2 regions of the Amycolatopsis sp. NPDC051716 genome follow, and region 1 is predicted to be linked to the other one. Evidence: riboswitches for the same ligand, from Rfam matches in the RefSeq annotation. Region 1 holds a riboswitch; the other holds the start of a gene.
What was found. Region 1 has a riboswitch for S-adenosylhomocysteine ahead of ahcY (adenosylhomocysteinase). Riboswitches for the same ligand answer to the same signal wherever they lie in the genome.

Region 1 (7,662 bases):
CCGCCTGCTTGACGGGCCGGTCGGTAAGCGTTTTCGCGCGCGTCAGGTACGAGTCGGCGTGCGTCGCGTAGCGGAACGGGCCGGCGGTCAGCCGCGGCAGCTGCCGGGTGTGCCCGTCGGCGAACGGGATGACGACGCCGTCGGGCGCCAGGGCTTCCAGCCCGGCCAGCGGGTACGTCGCGAAGCTCGGCTTGCCCTGCTCTCCGTCGGTCAGCACCGGCGAGCCGGTCTCCTCGAACCGGCGGATGGTGTCGGCCAGCGCCCGGCTCTCGAGTTCGGCGAGCTCGGCGGCGTCGAGCCGGCCCGCGGCGAACTCGCCGAGGCCTTCGACGAGGTAGGCGGGACGCGGGATGCTGCCGATCGGTTCGGTGGGCAGGGTCATGAAAGTCCTCCGGCTGGTTGACGGGCCCGGCCGGTCACCGGCACGACGGCAGGACGTGGCCACCCGGCCGCCCCCACCCGCCGTCCGGGCCGTGACCGGCGACGTTCTCGGGGCAACTTAACGTGGCCGGAGCCGGTCACAGAGCGCGGATCACCCGGTCGGACCAGAGAAAAGCACGAAATGAGAAGGCGTTTGGCGGTTCGCCAGGAGGACGATTGGGTATTCGCTACGGCGATACGGCGGGTTCGGCGCCGAAGGAGGCCCGATGCTCAGTCACCACGACCGCACCGAGCTCGAGAAGATCGAGCGCACCCTGGAGCTCAGCGACCCGGATCTGGCTGCCGCGTTGCGCGACGGCCGGCGCCCGAAGTCGCGCGGGCTCCGGAGCGCCGTCCTGATCTTCTTCGATATCACCGCCGTGACGCTGCTGGTCTTGGGCTTGGTACTGCCCGACCCGGGCGTGACGCTGTGCGGGATCATCGCGCTCACCGCCACCGTCTGGACCCACGTGGCGCGGCACCGGATCTGAGGCAGACTGGGCGGGTGAAGTGGGTCCTGCACGTCGACCTCGACCAGTTCATCGCCGCGGTCGAGATCGCCCGCCACCCGGAGCTGCGCGGGAAGCCCGTCGTGGTCGGCGGCAACGGCGACCCCGCCGAGCGCGCGGTCGTCGCGACGGCGTCGTACGAGGCCCGCGAGTTCGGCGTCCAGTCCGGCATGCCGCTGCGGATCGCCGCCAAGCGCTGCCCGGACGCCGTCTTCCTGCCCAGTGACCCGGACGCCTACCTCGAGGTGTCGGCGCGTGTGATGGCCGCGGTCCGCGAGCTGCCGGTCGTGGTCGAGGTGCTGGGCTGGGACGAGGCGTTCGTCGGCGCGGAGACGGCCGACCCCGAGGCGCTGGCCGCCGCGATCAAGGAGGCGGTGGCGCGCGAGACGGGCCTGTCGTGCGCGGTCGGGATCGGGGACAACAAGCTGCGGGCCAAGCTGGCCACCGGGTTCGGCAAGCCGGGCGGGATCTACCGGCTGACGCGGGAGAACTGGTGGGAGGTGATGGCCACCCGCCCGACCGACGCGCTGTGGGGCATCGGCGGCAAGACGGCGAAGAAGCTTGCCGAGCTGGGCATCACCACGGTCCTGGACCTGGCCGGGGCCGACCCGGCGGAGCTCGCCGCGCGGTTCGGCCCGAAGACCGGCCCGTGGCTGCGGCTGCTCGGCGGCGGCATCAGCGACGCCGAGGTGAGCGCGACCCCGTGGGTGGCCCGCTCCCGCAGCCGCGAAACAACGTTCCAGCGCGACCTGACGGACCCGGCCGAGATGGCAGCCGAGGTCACGGCGCTGGCCCAGCGCGTCGCCCAGGACGTCCTCGACGAGGGCCGCCCGGCGGCGCGGGTGGCGGTCAAGGTGCGGTTCGTGCCGTTCCTGACCCACACGCACAGCATCACGCTGCCGGAACCGACGTCGGACGCGGCCGCGCTCGACCGAGCGGCGCGGGAGGTGCTCGGGATGTTCGAGCTGACCCGGGCGGTCCGGCTGCTGGGCGTGCGGGCCGAATTCCCCCGCGAGGACTAGCTCTCCGGATCTACAGCCCGTCCGGCAGCGGCAGCGGCCGGTCCGGGTCCAGCTCGACGCCGCCCGCTCGCAGGGTGTGGTCCAGCATCGCCCAGATCGTGCCGGTGAGCTGCGCGGTCAGCTGGGGCAGGCTCAGCGCGCCCGGGTGGTCGAGCCAGCGGGTCGTCGCCGATTCGACGTAACCGACCAGGCCGAACGCGATGGTGTCCGCCGGGGCCGGGTCCAGCCCGAGCGCCGTCAGGTAGCCGGTGAACAGCCGGCTGAGGTGGCGGGCGATCGCGCCGCGGACGTCCGGGCGGTCGTCCGCGGCGCCCGGCTGCGCGCGGGCCAGGTAGCGGTGCAGGTGGGCGTGCTCGGTCAGCCAGCGCAGGTGCGTCGAGATCACCGTGGAGATCATCTCGTTCGGCGAGCCTTCGGGGTGCCAGAGCGGCGCCAGGTCGGCCGTCACCAGCTCGGCCGCCCGCTGGGCGATCGCCCGCCGGAGGTCTTCCGCGCCGTCGAAGTGCCGGTACAGGCGGGTGCGCGCGACGCCGGCGCGTTCGGCGATCTGCTCGGTGGACACGTCCGGGCCGTGCTCGGCGATGGCGGCCAGCGCGGCGTCGACGAACTCCGCGCGCCGCCGTTCCTGCTGGCCCGCCCAGCGCGTCGCCCGTCCGTCGACCTTGGTCACGGCGAAAGCCTACTCACGCGCCGCCGGGCGGTGTACGCTCCCGAAGTAGCTAGTACACCGCGTACCCCCTACTTTTTTCGGAGGCCGCCATGGGCGTCGAGGCCCAGGACCGGGACGTCACCGCGGCTCGCCTGCTCAAGAGCTCGGCGAAGAACAGCTACGACCCGCACGTCGACATCGACTGGGACGCGCCGCTCGCCGAGGGCAAGGCGTACATGCCGCTCGAGCGCGTCTCCCTCTACGGCACGGAGCTCTGGGCGAGGCTGACGCCGGAGCAGCGGATCGAGCTGTCCAAGCACGAGATCGCCAGCATCATGAGCGTCGGCCTGTGGTTCGAGATCGTCCTGATGCAGCTGCTCGCCCGGTACGTCTTCGACCTGGACGCGCGCACCGAGCACGCGCAGTACGCGATGACCGAGATCGGCGACGAGACGCGGCACTCGGTGATGTTCGCCCGCACCGCGCAGCGGCTCGGCGTCCCGCGGTACGGCGTCCCCAAGGTGGTCCACCGCGCCGCGAAGGTGTTCGGCGCGACCGCCGCCGGCCCGTCGATGTTCGCCAGCGTGCTGGTCGCGGAGGAGACCACCGACCGGCTCCAGCGGTCGATGATGGACGACGACGGCATCCAGCCGCTGATCCGCTCGGTCAACCGCATCCACGTGGTCGAAGAGGCCCGGCACGTCCGGTTCGCGAAGGAGGAGGTGCTGCGCGAGACCCCGAAGCTGTCGAAGGCGGCCCTGCAGCGGCACCGGCTGCGGACCGCACTGGTGGCGTTCGGCGTGATCGACAGCATGGTCGACGCGCGGATCTACCGCAGCGTCGGGATCGACCCGCGGGAGGGCCGCGCGGCAGCGCTGGCGAACCCGCACTTCCACGAGACCCGCCGCTGGATGGCGGAGAAGATCGTGCCGTTCCTGCGCGACGCGGACCTGATCGGCGGCCGCTCCGAAGGCATCTGGCGGCGCGCGCACCTGCTCTAAATCCTTCGCGCCGGGGTGCCGGCTTCGGCCAGGATGGCCCGGTGATCACGATCAGGACGGCCCGCACCGGCGACGAAGCCGCGCTCGCCGAGATCGACCGGCGAACCTGGACCTCGGCCATGTCCCCCGCTCCCCCGCCGCCACCCGGCACACCCTTCTTCGACGGGGACACCCGGCCCGAAGACGTCCTGGTCGCCGAGCAGGACGGCGTGGTGACCGGGTACGTCCGGCTCGCCGAAGGGTTCGCCATCCCCGCCCACCGGCACGTCCGGGTGATCGGCGGGCTCGCCGTCGACCCGCGGCGGCAGCGGCTCGGCATCGCGCGCCGGCTCGTCGACGCCGCCGTGGCCGAAGCGCGGGAGCGCGGCGCCCGCAAGCTGACGCTGCGGGTGCTGGGTCACAACACCGGCGCCCGCCGGGTCTACGAACGCTGCGGGTTCGTCGTGGAAGGCGTGCTGCGGGGCGAGTTCCGCATCGACGACACCGACGTCGACGACGTTCTCATGGCCCGCTCGCTCGCTTGACAGCCTCGCCGCGGCTTTGCCATCCTGGTTCCGGGCCGAGAGGCGCTGCGACGGAATCCTTTCCGCCACGCTCGGCCCGGAACACGACTCCAAGGGCGCCTCCCGTGCGGGAGGTGCCTTTCTCGTTGTCCGCAAGGACTTCGTGCTGCCTCCCGAGCGTTTCGCCGACGAACTCCGGAGTGCATCGAAGCATGAGTGACAAACTGCAGAACCGCAATGGCCTCGACTTCGCCGTGGCCGACCTCGCGCTGGCCGACGCCGGCCGCACCCAGCTGCGGCTGGCCGAGCACGAGATGCCCGGCCTGATGGCGATCCGCCGCGAGTACGCCGCCGCGCAGCCGCTGAAGGGCGCGCGCATCGCCGGGTCGCTGCACATGACCGTGCAGACCGCCGTGCTCATCGAGACCCTGGTGGCGCTCGGCGCGCAGGTGCGCTGGGTGTCCTGCAACATCTTCTCCACCCAGGACGAGGCCGCCGCCGCGGTCGTCGTCGGCCCGCAAGGCACCGTCGACGCCCCGGCGGGCACCTCGGTGTTCGCGTGGAAGGGCGAAACCCTCGAAGAGTACTGGTGGTGCACCGACCAGCTCTTCGCCTTCCCCGGCGGCCAGTCCCCGAACATGATTCTCGACGACGGCGGCGACGCCACGCTGCTCGTCCACAAGGGAGTCGAGTTCGAGGCGGCGGGCGCGGTCCCGCAGCCGTCCGAAGAGGACCCGGAGGAGTACCGGATCGTCCTCGAGACCCTCCGCGCGAGCGTGGCGGCCGACGGTGACCACTTCACCCGCATGGCCAAGGAGATCCGCGGCGTCACCGAGGAAACCACCAACGGCGTCAAGCGGCTCTACAAGCTGGCCAAGGACGGCGAGCTGCTCTTCCCGGCGATGAACGTCAACGACTCGGTGACGAAGTCCAAGTTCGACAACAAGTACGGCATCCGGCACTCCCTTGTGGACGGCCTGAACCGGGCCACCGACGTGATGATCGGCGGCAAGCGCGTCCTCGTCTGCGGCTACGGCGACGTCGGCAAGGGCGCGGTCGAGGCGCTGCGCGGCCAGGGCGCCCGGGTCGCGGTCACCGAGATCGACCCGATCTGCGCGCTGCAGGCCGCCATGGACGGGCTGGACGTCGTCGAGCTCGACGACGTCGTCGAGACGGCCGACATCTTCATCACCACCACCGGTAACTTCGGCATCATCTCCGCCGCCCGGATGAGCCGGATGAAGCACAACGCGATCGTCGCCAACGTCGGGCACTTCGACAACGAGATCGACATGGCCGGGCTGGCGAAGCTGCCGGGCGTCGTGAAGAACGAGATCAAGCCGCAGGTGCACGAGTGGACCTTCCCGGACGGCCACGCGATCATCGTGCTGTCCGAGGGGCGGCTGATGAACCTGGGCAACGCGACCGGGCACCCGTCCTTCGTGATGTCGAACTCGTTCACCAACCAGGCGATCGCGCAGATCGAGCTGTTCACCAAGCCCGGCGAGTACGCCACCGACGTCCACCGGCTGCCGAAGCACCTCGACGAAAAGGTGGCCCGCCTGCACCTCGACGCGCTCGGCGTGAAGCTCACCAAGCTCACGAAGGCGCAGGCCGAGTACATCGGCGTCGACGTCGAAGGTCCGTACAAGCTCGATCACTATCGGTACTGATCCAAGATTGCTCCATTCGCCGTAGTTTGGTTTATCCGGAAACTGGCCATCCTCCCCTCGAGAGAAGCGCATCCGCCCGGACGGCACGGAGCCGGGCCGGGTCTCGTGCGAAGGAGTGTGTCAAGTGATCGTTCTCGGTGTAATTCTCCTGATCATCGGGTTCATCGTCGGTATCCCGGTGCTGTACACCATCGGCATCATTCTCGCGGTGGCCGGTGTGGCGCTGGCCATCCTGGGCGGCACCGGCCGCCGGATCGGCGGGCGGGCGCACTGGTACTGATCTCGAAACTCCGCCACGGCCTGGCGCGCGTCAGCAGCAATGCTGGCCGCGCCAGGCCGTTCGGCCTTCCTGCACCGCCACCCCGGCGATCGCGAGCGAGACGAGGGGGTCGGCCCACCACCAGCCGAACAGGGCGTTGAGCAGCAACCCCGCCAGCAGGACCGCGGAAAGGTAAGCGCAGAGCAAAGTCTGCCGCGAATCCGCCACCGCACTGGCGGAGCCCAGCTCCCGCCCGGCCCGGCGCTGCGCACCCGACAGCATGGGCATCACCACGAGGGAAATGGCCGCGAGCACGATTCCGGTCCGCGAAGTTTCCGGCGAAGCGCCGGTTAAAAACGCACCGACAGCCTCCCCCGTCACGTAAATCGCGAGCGCGAAAAAGGAAATCGCGATCCCTTTCAACGCCCGCCGTTCCCGCGCGCGGGGATCGCGACCGGAAAACTGCCACGCGACCGCGGCCGCCGACGCGACCTCGATCACCGAGTCCAGCCCGAAGCCGATCAGCGCCCCGGACGAAGCCGCGGCGCCGGCCGTGAGGGCAACGACGGCCTCGACGACGTTGTAGGTGATGGTCGCGGCCACCAGCAGCCGGACCCGCCGCACCAGCACCACCCGGCGATCCGGCCCGGCCCCCGGCGGCGCGCAGCACCCGCCGGCGCAGGCCCCCGCGGCCGGTTCCGGCGTCATCGCGCCACCACTTCGTCTTCGCAGGCCGCCCGCGGTTCGACCGCCAGGACGACCTGGACGAGTTCCCGCAGCGCACGGGCCAGGTGTTCGTCGGCGATCTCGTACCGCACCTGACGACCTTCGTAGCCGGCCACCACGAGCCCGCAGCCGCGCAGGCACGACAGGTGGTTCGAGACGTTGGACCGGCTCAGCCCGAGCTCCCCGGCCAAGCGTCCCGGATAGGCGGGCCCTTCGAGCAACGAGGTCAGGATCCGGCAGCGGGTCGGGTCCGCCAGCGCGCGCCCGATGCGGGCCAGCGCCGACTCACGCGTCTCACAGGTCACCATGCACTGAACTGTACAGCCGCGGCTGACCTATCCACAACGGACACCACCGCAGCGCCACGCCACCCGGAACACCGGGAAACCCGGAAAAGAAAGGGTCCTCCGGCTCCGAGGGGGAGGGAGAGCCGAAGGACCTCGTTAGTGTTAGCACATCGCCCAGCCCCTGTACACAGCTGCATACACGATCGTGTCACCGTCTTGACGCCATCCGAACGCCGTGCAGGCCTCCCCGGCCGGTGCGGAACCCGGCCGGGAAGGCCTGGACGGATCCTGGCGGGAGGCTCAGGAAGCGTGGCGCAGCAGGGTTTTCCGCGGCGCGGTGGCGCAGCCGCACCCGCCGCCGACGCCCCGGCAGTCGACGATCAGCGCGTGCCGCACGCGGTCACCGTCCGCACAGGCCGGATCGGTGCACTCGGCGAATCCACCGTCCGGGTGGACCACCAGCGTGCCGTGGCAGTGCTCGATCCCGGCGCCACAGGAAGCACACTCCATGACCGGCCGCCTTTCCGCGCTCGTGGACGACGTGCACCCCACGGTAGATCCGGGTGGCACGCGGGCACGGTACCCGGGCGGCGTGTCGGCGCAACCACCCGTC
Region 2 (7,662 bases), on a different contig from region 1:
CGATCAGTCAAGTACACAGACAGCATCGGCGCGGCACATCGGCCGAACAACGTTGTACTTCTTCGGCGCGCTCGGCGGCATCCTCTTCGGCTACGACCTCGGCGTGATCTCCGGGGTGCTCCCGTTCATCGGGAAACTGTGGGCGCTGACCAGCTGGGACAAGGGCGTGATCACCGCCAGCCTGTCGGTCGGTGCGATCGTCGGCGCGCTGTTGTCCAGCCGCACCAACGAAGCCCTCGGCCGGCGCCGCACGATCATGGTCGCCGCGGGCATCGTCATCGTGGGCACGCTGGCGGCGAGCTTCTCGCCGACGTTCGTGCTGCTGGTGCTCTCGCGCCTGATCATCGGGCTGGGCATCGGGCTTTCCTCGTCGACCGTCCCGACCTACCTGTCCGAACTGGCCCCGGCGAAGTGGCGGGGCGCGATGGGGGCGCTCAACCAGATCTTCATCGTCCTGGGCATCCTGATCGCGTTCCTGGTCAGCTACTGGCTCGGGCCGATCTCGGCGTGGCGGTGGATGTTCGCCGGCGCGATCGTGCCGGCGGTGATCCTGCTCATCGGGCTGGTGTTCCTGCCGGAGACGCCGCGCTGGCTGGTCAAGAACGGCCAGGAGGACGAGGCGCGGCGGGTCCTGGCCAGCGCGCACGGCAGCAGCGTGAACCTGGACGAAGAGATCGCGACCATCCACGAGGTCATCCGGCTCGACACCGAGGAGAAGCCGCGCATCCGCGACCTGTTCTCCGGCTTCGTGCGGCCGATGATCGTCGTCGCGCTGCTGCTCGCGATCGGCCAGCAGTTCAGCGGCGTCAACGCGATCAACGCCTACTTCCCGACGATGCTCATCGGGCTCGGCTTCGCCACCCAGGCGGCGCTGCTGTCCGGCGTGCTGCTGGGCGTGACGAAGTTCCTGTTCACCGCGTGGGTCGTGTTCGTGGTGGACCGCTGGGGCCGCAAGCCGCTGCTGCTCATCGGCAACGTCATCATGGTGGTCACGCTGGTGGCGGCCGGCCTGGTCGTGCTGAACGTCCACGACACCGGCACGCGCGGCCTGCTGATGCTGGTGATGATGGTGCTCTACCTGGTCGGGTACGAGCTGGGCTGGGGCGCGGTCGTCTGGGTGATGATGTCCGAGGTGTTCCCGCTGAAGTACCGGGCCACCGGCATGGGCGTCAGCAGCGTGGTCCTGTGGGCGGCGACGGGCATCGTGAGCGCGGTGTTCCCGATCATCTCCGACCCGAAGTCCCTCGGCATCGGCGGCTCGATGTTCCTGTTCGCCGGGGTGAACGTGGTGCTGTTCGTGCTCACCAAGTGGCTGGTCCCGGAGACCAAGGGCCGCAGCCTGGAACAGATCGAACTCGACCTGCGGGCCCGTCAGGGCGTCGCGGCCAAGAGCTGACCCCGGGGGGTCGAACACCGGCGGGGCACGGATTCGTCCGTGTCCCGCCGGTTCAGTGCGCGGGCACGGCGGCGAGGCCGAGCTTGCCCGCCAGCCGCCCGATCCAGGCTTCGACCTCGTCCGGCGCGCGGTCGGGAAGGCCGAAGATCGTCTCGGTCACGCCCAGGGAATCCAGGTGCGCCAGGCGTTCCGGGTCCGGCCGCTCGCCGAGCGCGCAGATCAGCGGAGCACCTTCGCGCCCTTCGGCGCCCCAGATTTCCTTGAGCAGCGTCACGTGCCCGTCCAGGTCGGTGTCGGCCGGCGTGGTGAGCCAGCCGTCCGCGTGGCGGGCGATCCAGCGGAACGTCTTCTCGGTCGGGCCCGCGCCGAGCAGCACCGGGATGTGTGCCTGGACCGGCTTCGGCCACGCCCAGCTCGGTCCGAAGGAGACGAACTCCCCGGCGTAGGCGGCTTCCTCCTGCGTCCACAGTGCACTCATCGCCTCGAGGTACTCGCGCAGCGCGGTGCGGCGGCGGTTCCCGGGCACGCCGTGGTCGGTCAGCTCGTCGACGTTCCAGCCGAAGCCGGCGCCGAGGGTGACCCGGCCGCCGGAGAGGTGGTCGAGGCTGGCGATCGTCTTGGCGAGGGTGATCGGGTCGCTCTCGACCGGCAGGGCCACGGCGGTCGAGAGCCGGATGCGCGAAGTGACCGAGGCCGCCGTCGCCAGCGCGACCCACGGGTCGAGCGTGCGGCTGTAGCGGTCGTCGGGCAGCGACGCGTCCCCGGTGCGCGGGTGCGGTGACTCGCGCTTCACCGGGATGTGGGTGTGTTCGGGGACGTAGAAGGTCGAGAACCCCGCGGCTTCCGCGGCCCGCGCCGCGGCCGCCGGGGTGATCCCCCGGTCGCTGGTGAACAGCACTGTTCCGTAGTCCACCGGGGGAGCTTATTAGAACGTGTTTCAGTTTTCAAGCCGGCTCGGCAGTACGAAAAGTGATGACGACAACCGCGGAGAGTAACATTGTGCGCCGATCGAACGATGGTGGAAGCGGCCCGGGTAAGCAGGCAGGGAGCAGAGTGCCGCCTGCCGGGTGCGGCATGGTGGACGGATCCGAACCGATCGCGACGAGGAGGCAGCGTGGCCGGTACATTCCTTTGTGGACAGACAGCGTCCCAGTCCGTGGACGCGCCGGCGGGGCGGGATGGCGTGCGCGGGCCCGGTTCCGATACCGTGGACCACAGGCCGAGAGGCGCTGCAACGGACCACGGGGTCCGCCACGCTCGGCCGGGAATGACCAACCAAGGGCGCCTCCCGATCGAGGGAGGCTGCCGGTGAACACCCCGCACGAGTCCACGGCGTTCGACGCGACCGCACGCCTGCGCGAGCTGCTCGATCAGCGCGTGGCCGTCTTGGACGGCGCCTGGGGCACCATGCTGCAGGGCGCCGGGCTGACCCCGGCCGACTACCGCGGCGACCGCTTCGGCGACCACACCCACGACGTCACCGGCGACCCCGACCTGCTGAACCTCACCCGCCCGGACGTCATCCTCGACGTCCACCGCCAGTACCTGGCCGCGGGCGCGGACATCACCACGACCAACACCTTCACCGCGACCGGCATCGGCCAGGCCGACTACGGCCTGCAGGCCCACGTCCACGAGATGAACGTCCGCGGCGCGCAGCTGGCCCGCCAGGCCGCCGACGAAGTGGGCGGCAAGTTCGTCGCCGGCTCGATCGGCCCGCTCAACGTCACGCTCAGCCTGTCGCCCAAGGTCGAAGACCCGGCGTACCGGGCCGTCACGTTCGAGCAGGTCAAAGCCACCTACGCCGAGCAGATCGCCGGGCTCGCCGAAGGCGGCGTCGACCTGCTGCTGATCGAGACGATCTTCGACACGCTGAACTGCAAGGCCGCGGTCGCCGCCGCGCGCGAGGTCGCCCCGCACCTGCCGCTGTGGATCTCCGTCACCATCGTCGACCTGAGCGGGCGGACGCTGTCGGGGCAGACCGTCGAGGCGTTCTGGAGCTCGATCGAGCACGCGAAACCGCTGGTCGTGGGGGTCAACTGCGCGCTGGGGGCGGCGGAGGCGCGCCCGCACGTCGAGGAGCTCTCCCGGCTCGCCGACACCTACGTCGCCTGTCACCCCAACGCCGGCCTGCCGAACTCGTTCGGCGGCTACGACGAGACGCCGGAGGAGACGGCGGGGCTGCTCGGCGGGTTCGTGCGGGACGGCCTGGTCAACGTGGTCGGCGGCTGCTGCGGCACGACACCGGCGCACATCGGGAAGATCGCGGCCGCGGCGAAGGGCCTCAGCCCGCGGGAGGTGCCGGCGCCGCGCACGCACATGCGCTTCAGCGGGCTCGAGCCGTTCGCCATCGGTGCCGACACCGGGTTCGTGATGATCGGCGAGCGCACCAACGTCACCGGCTCCAAGCGGTTCCGGCGGCTCATCGAATCCGGCGACCACCAGGGCGCCGTCGACGTCGCGCTGGAGCAGGTCCGCGGCGGGGCCAACCTGCTCGACGTCAACATGGACGCCGACCTGCTCGAATCCGAGCAGGCGATGACGACCTTCCTCAACCTGATCGCCACCGAGCCCGAGGTGGCCCGGATCCCGGTGATGGTCGACAGCTCCAAGTGGACCGTGCTCGAGGCCGGGCTGCGCTGCCTTCAGGGCAAGGGCGTGGTCAACTCGATCAGCCTCAAGGAGGGCGAGGAGCCGTTCCTCGCCCAGGCCCGCACGATCCGGAACTACGGCGCCGGCGTCGTCGTGATGGCCTTCGACGAACAGGGCCAGGCCGACACCGCCGACCGCAAGGTGGAGATCTGCGGCCGCGCGTACGACCTGCTGACGGAGAAGGCGGGCTTCGCGGGCGAGGACATCATCTTCGACCCCAACGTCCTCGCCGTCGCCACCGGCATCTCCGAGCACAACGGCTACGCGAAGGCCTTCATCGAGGCGCTGCCCCGGATCAAGGAGCGCTGCCCCGGCGCGCGGACCAGCGGCGGCATCTCGAACCTGTCGTTCTCCTTCCGCGGCAACGACGTCGTGCGCGAGGCCATGCACTCGGCGTTCCTCTTCTACGCCGTCCAGGCCGGCCTCGACATGGGCATCGTCAACGCCGGCCAGCTCGCCGTCTACGAAGACATCCCGAAGGACCTCCTCGAGCTGGTCGAGGACGTGCTCTTCGACCGGCGCGAAGACGCCACCGACCGCCTCGTCAGCTTCGCGGAGAACGTCAAGGGCAGCGGCACCAAGCGCGTCATCGACCTCTCCTGGCGCGAAGGCACGGTCGGTGAACGGCTGTCCCACGCGCTGGTGCACGGGATCGTCGACTACATCGAAGACGACACCGAAGAGGCGCGGCAGCAGATGGCGCGGCCCCTCGAGGTCATCGAGGGCCCGCTGATGGACGGCATGAAGATCGTCGGCGACCTGTTCGGCTCCGGCAAGATGTTCCTGCCGCAGGTGGTCAAGAGCGCGCGCGTGATGAAGCGGTCCGTCGCCTACCTCGAGCCCTTCATGGAGGCGGAGAAGGAGAAGGCGCGCCAGGAAGGCCGCCTGGCCTCCACCGGTGGCCAGGGCAAGATCGTGCTCGCCACGGTCAAGGGCGACGTCCACGACATCGGCAAGAACATCGTCGGCGTCGTGCTCGGCTGCAACAACTACGAGGTGATCGACCTCGGCGTGATGGTGCCGGCGGCCAAGATCCTCGACACCGCGGTGACCGAAGGCGCCGACGCCGTCGGGCTCTCCGGCCTGATCACGCCGTCGCTGGACGAGATGGTCGCGGTCGCCACCGAGATGCAGCGGCGCGGCCTGAAGCTGCCGCTGCTCATCGGCGGCGCGACGACGTCCCGCCAGCACACCGCGGTCAAGATCGCCCCGGCCTACGACAACGTCACCGTGCACGTGCTCGACGCGTCGCGCGTGGTCGGCGTGGTGTCGGACCTGCTCGACGCGGACCGTTCGGTCGTGCTGGCCGAGAAGAACCGGGCCGACCAGGAGGTGCTGCGCGAGCAGCACGCGAGCAAGCAGCGCCGCCCGCTGCTCACCCTCGAGCAGGCCCGCGCGAACCCCGAGAAGGTCGCGTTCGACGGGCTGCCGACGCCGGAGTTCACCGGCGTCCGCGTGCTCGAGCCGAGCATCGCGGAACTGCGGGAGATGGTCGACTGGCAGTTCCTGTTCCTGGCCTGGGAGCTCAAGGGCAAGTACCCGGCCATCCTGGACCAGCCGGTCGCCCGCGAGCTGTTCGACGACGCGAACACCCTGCTCGACCAGATCATCGCCGACGGCGGTTTCACCGCGAAGGGCGCGTACGCGTTCTGGCCGGCGCACAGCGAAGGCGACGACATCCTGCTCGACGGCGAGTACGCGCACGTCAGGTTCCCGATGCTGCGGCAGCAGACGGAGAAGCCCGCCGACCGCGCGAACCGCTGCCTGGCCGACTACATCGCGCCGGTCGGCGACCACCTCGGCGGCTTCGCGGTGGCCATCCACGGCGCCGAGGCGCTGGCCAAGCGGTTCGAAGCCGAGCAGGACGACTACCGCGCGATCATGGTCAAGGCGCTGGCCGACCGGCTCGCCGAAGCGTTCGCCGAGCACATCCACCTGCGGGCCCGCCGCGACTGGTTCGAGCCGGACGCGCAGCCGGAGCTGGAAGACCTGCACGCGGAGCGGTTCCGCGGCATCCGCCCGGCGCTCGGCTACCCGGCCAGCCCCGACCACAGCCAGAAGCGCGAGCTGTTCGAGCTGCTGGAGGCGGACGAGCTGGGCATGGCCCTGACCGAGTCGTACGCGATGACGCCGGCGGCGAGCGTGTCCGGGCTGATCTTCGCCCACCCGGACTCCCGCTACTTCACCGTCGGCCGGCTCGGCCGCGACCAGGTCGAGGACTACGCCCGCCGCAAGGGTGTCGAGATCGCCGAGGTCGAGCAGTGGCTGCGGCCGAACCTGGCTTACGAGCCCGGGGCGTAGTCCGGCAGCTCGATGTCCGTGGCGAACCTGTCGGTCGCCTTGAGCATCAGGCCGAGCAGGAAGCGGGACTTGAACGTCCGGTCCCGCAGCTTGATCCGGAGCCGGGACGGCGGCGCGAGGAACGGGCCCGCGCTGCCGCGTTGCGAGACCTTCGCGTAGTCCCGCATCAGCTGCTCGTAGCGGGCGAAGGCGACCCGGTGGTCGCCGCCGGCTTCGAGCAGTTCCCCGGCGAGCACGTACGCGCCGACGACCGCCAGGCCGGTCCCGAAGCCGCCGAGGGTGTTGCCGTAGGCCGCGTCGCCGAGCAGCACGACCCGGCCGCGGGCGTAGTGGTCGATCGTGACGCGGCTGAGCGAGTCCAGGTAGAACTCCCGGGCCTGCGGAATCCTGGCCGTCAGCTCGGGCAGCCGCCAGCCGCCGCCCCGGTAGGCGTCCATCAGCAGCTGCCGCTGCCGGCCGGTGTCGGTGCGGTCGTAGTCCAGCTCGGGCGAGGCGAACACGAAGAACGCCGACGCCTTCGGACCGCCGACCGCGGCCATCCGGCCCGGCTCGTTGTACATCACCGCGTCGCCGTCGGCGATGTCTTCGCCGAGCTCGGCCAGGGCGTAGTGGTAGCCGAGGTACCGGACGTAGCCGCGCTCCGGGCCGAACGCCAGCCGCCGGACGTTCGAGTGGATGCCGTCGGCGCCGACGACGAGGTCGAACCGGCGCGGCTCGGCGTGGGCGAAGGTGACGTCCACACCGTCGGCGGTTTCGGTCAGGGACGTGATGGTGTCGCCGAAGAGGTACTCGCAGCCCGAGTGCGCGGAGAGGATTTCGGCGAGGTCGCCGCGCCGGATTTCGATGTCGCCGCCGGTGAATTCGCCGGGGATCACGGCCCGCGCGCGGCCGGCGGCGTCGACGATCGTCTGGTCCTGCCCGCCGGTCTGGCGCGCCAGGACGTCGTCGAGGATGCCCATGCGCTCGAGGACGGTCCGGTGGGTGGCGCCCTTGAAGTCGACGGATTGGCCGCCGGGCCGCAGCGCGGGCGCGCGTTCGACGACGGTGACGGTGCGGCCGTAGCGGGTCAGCAGGCCGGCGAGGGCGGGTCCGGCGATGCTCGCGCCGGAGATCAGGACGGTCGGGTTCTTCATGCGGCCGAGCTTCGCCAGGGCCGCTTACCACTCCCTGGCCAAGCGCTGACGGCCGCCGTCAGCCGCGGGGGCGCCCCCCGTTTTCCACGCTACCGGAGGGCACCGACAGTTCCGGACCTTCGCCGGCGGGCCCGCTACTCGACCGCGCCCGCCTGGGCGAGCAGGTTCTGGTACCAAGCG

Region 2: another riboswitch for S-adenosylhomocysteine. It lies ahead of metH (methionine synthase); the one in region 1 lies ahead of ahcY (adenosylhomocysteinase).

The regions. Positions count from the first base shown of each region.
Region 1 is NZ_JBFAZA010000048.1:19,941-27,602, forward strand. Features, by position in the region: gene AB0M30_RS42125 (cobalamin-independent methionine synthase II family protein) at 1-382, opposite strand, end outside; gene AB0M30_RS42130 (DUF3040 domain-containing protein) at 648-911, shown strand; gene AB0M30_RS42135 (DNA polymerase IV) at 926-1,951, shown strand; gene AB0M30_RS42140 (TetR/AcrR family transcriptional regulator) at 1,962-2,621, opposite strand; gene AB0M30_RS42145 (diiron oxygenase) at 2,711-3,601, shown strand; gene AB0M30_RS42150 (GNAT family N-acetyltransferase) at 3,643-4,125, shown strand; S-adenosyl-L-homocysteine riboswitch at 4,157-4,233, shown strand; gene ahcY (adenosylhomocysteinase) at 4,317-5,777, shown strand; gene AB0M30_RS42160 (hypothetical protein) at 5,902-6,057, shown strand; gene AB0M30_RS42165 (cation transporter) at 6,088-6,744, opposite strand; gene AB0M30_RS42170 (metalloregulator ArsR/SmtB family transcription factor) at 6,741-7,070, opposite strand; gene AB0M30_RS42175 (hypothetical protein) at 7,350-7,559, opposite strand.
Region 2 is NZ_JBFAZA010000038.1:25,596-33,257, reverse strand. Features, by position in the region: gene AB0M30_RS38150 (sugar porter family MFS transporter) at 1-1,396, shown strand, start outside; gene AB0M30_RS38145 (LLM class F420-dependent oxidoreductase) at 1,449-2,309, opposite strand; S-adenosyl-L-homocysteine riboswitch at 2,612-2,690, shown strand; gene metH (methionine synthase) at 2,705-6,349, shown strand; gene AB0M30_RS38135 (FAD-dependent monooxygenase) at 6,331-7,482, opposite strand; gene AB0M30_RS38130 (hypothetical protein) at 7,617-7,662, opposite strand, start outside.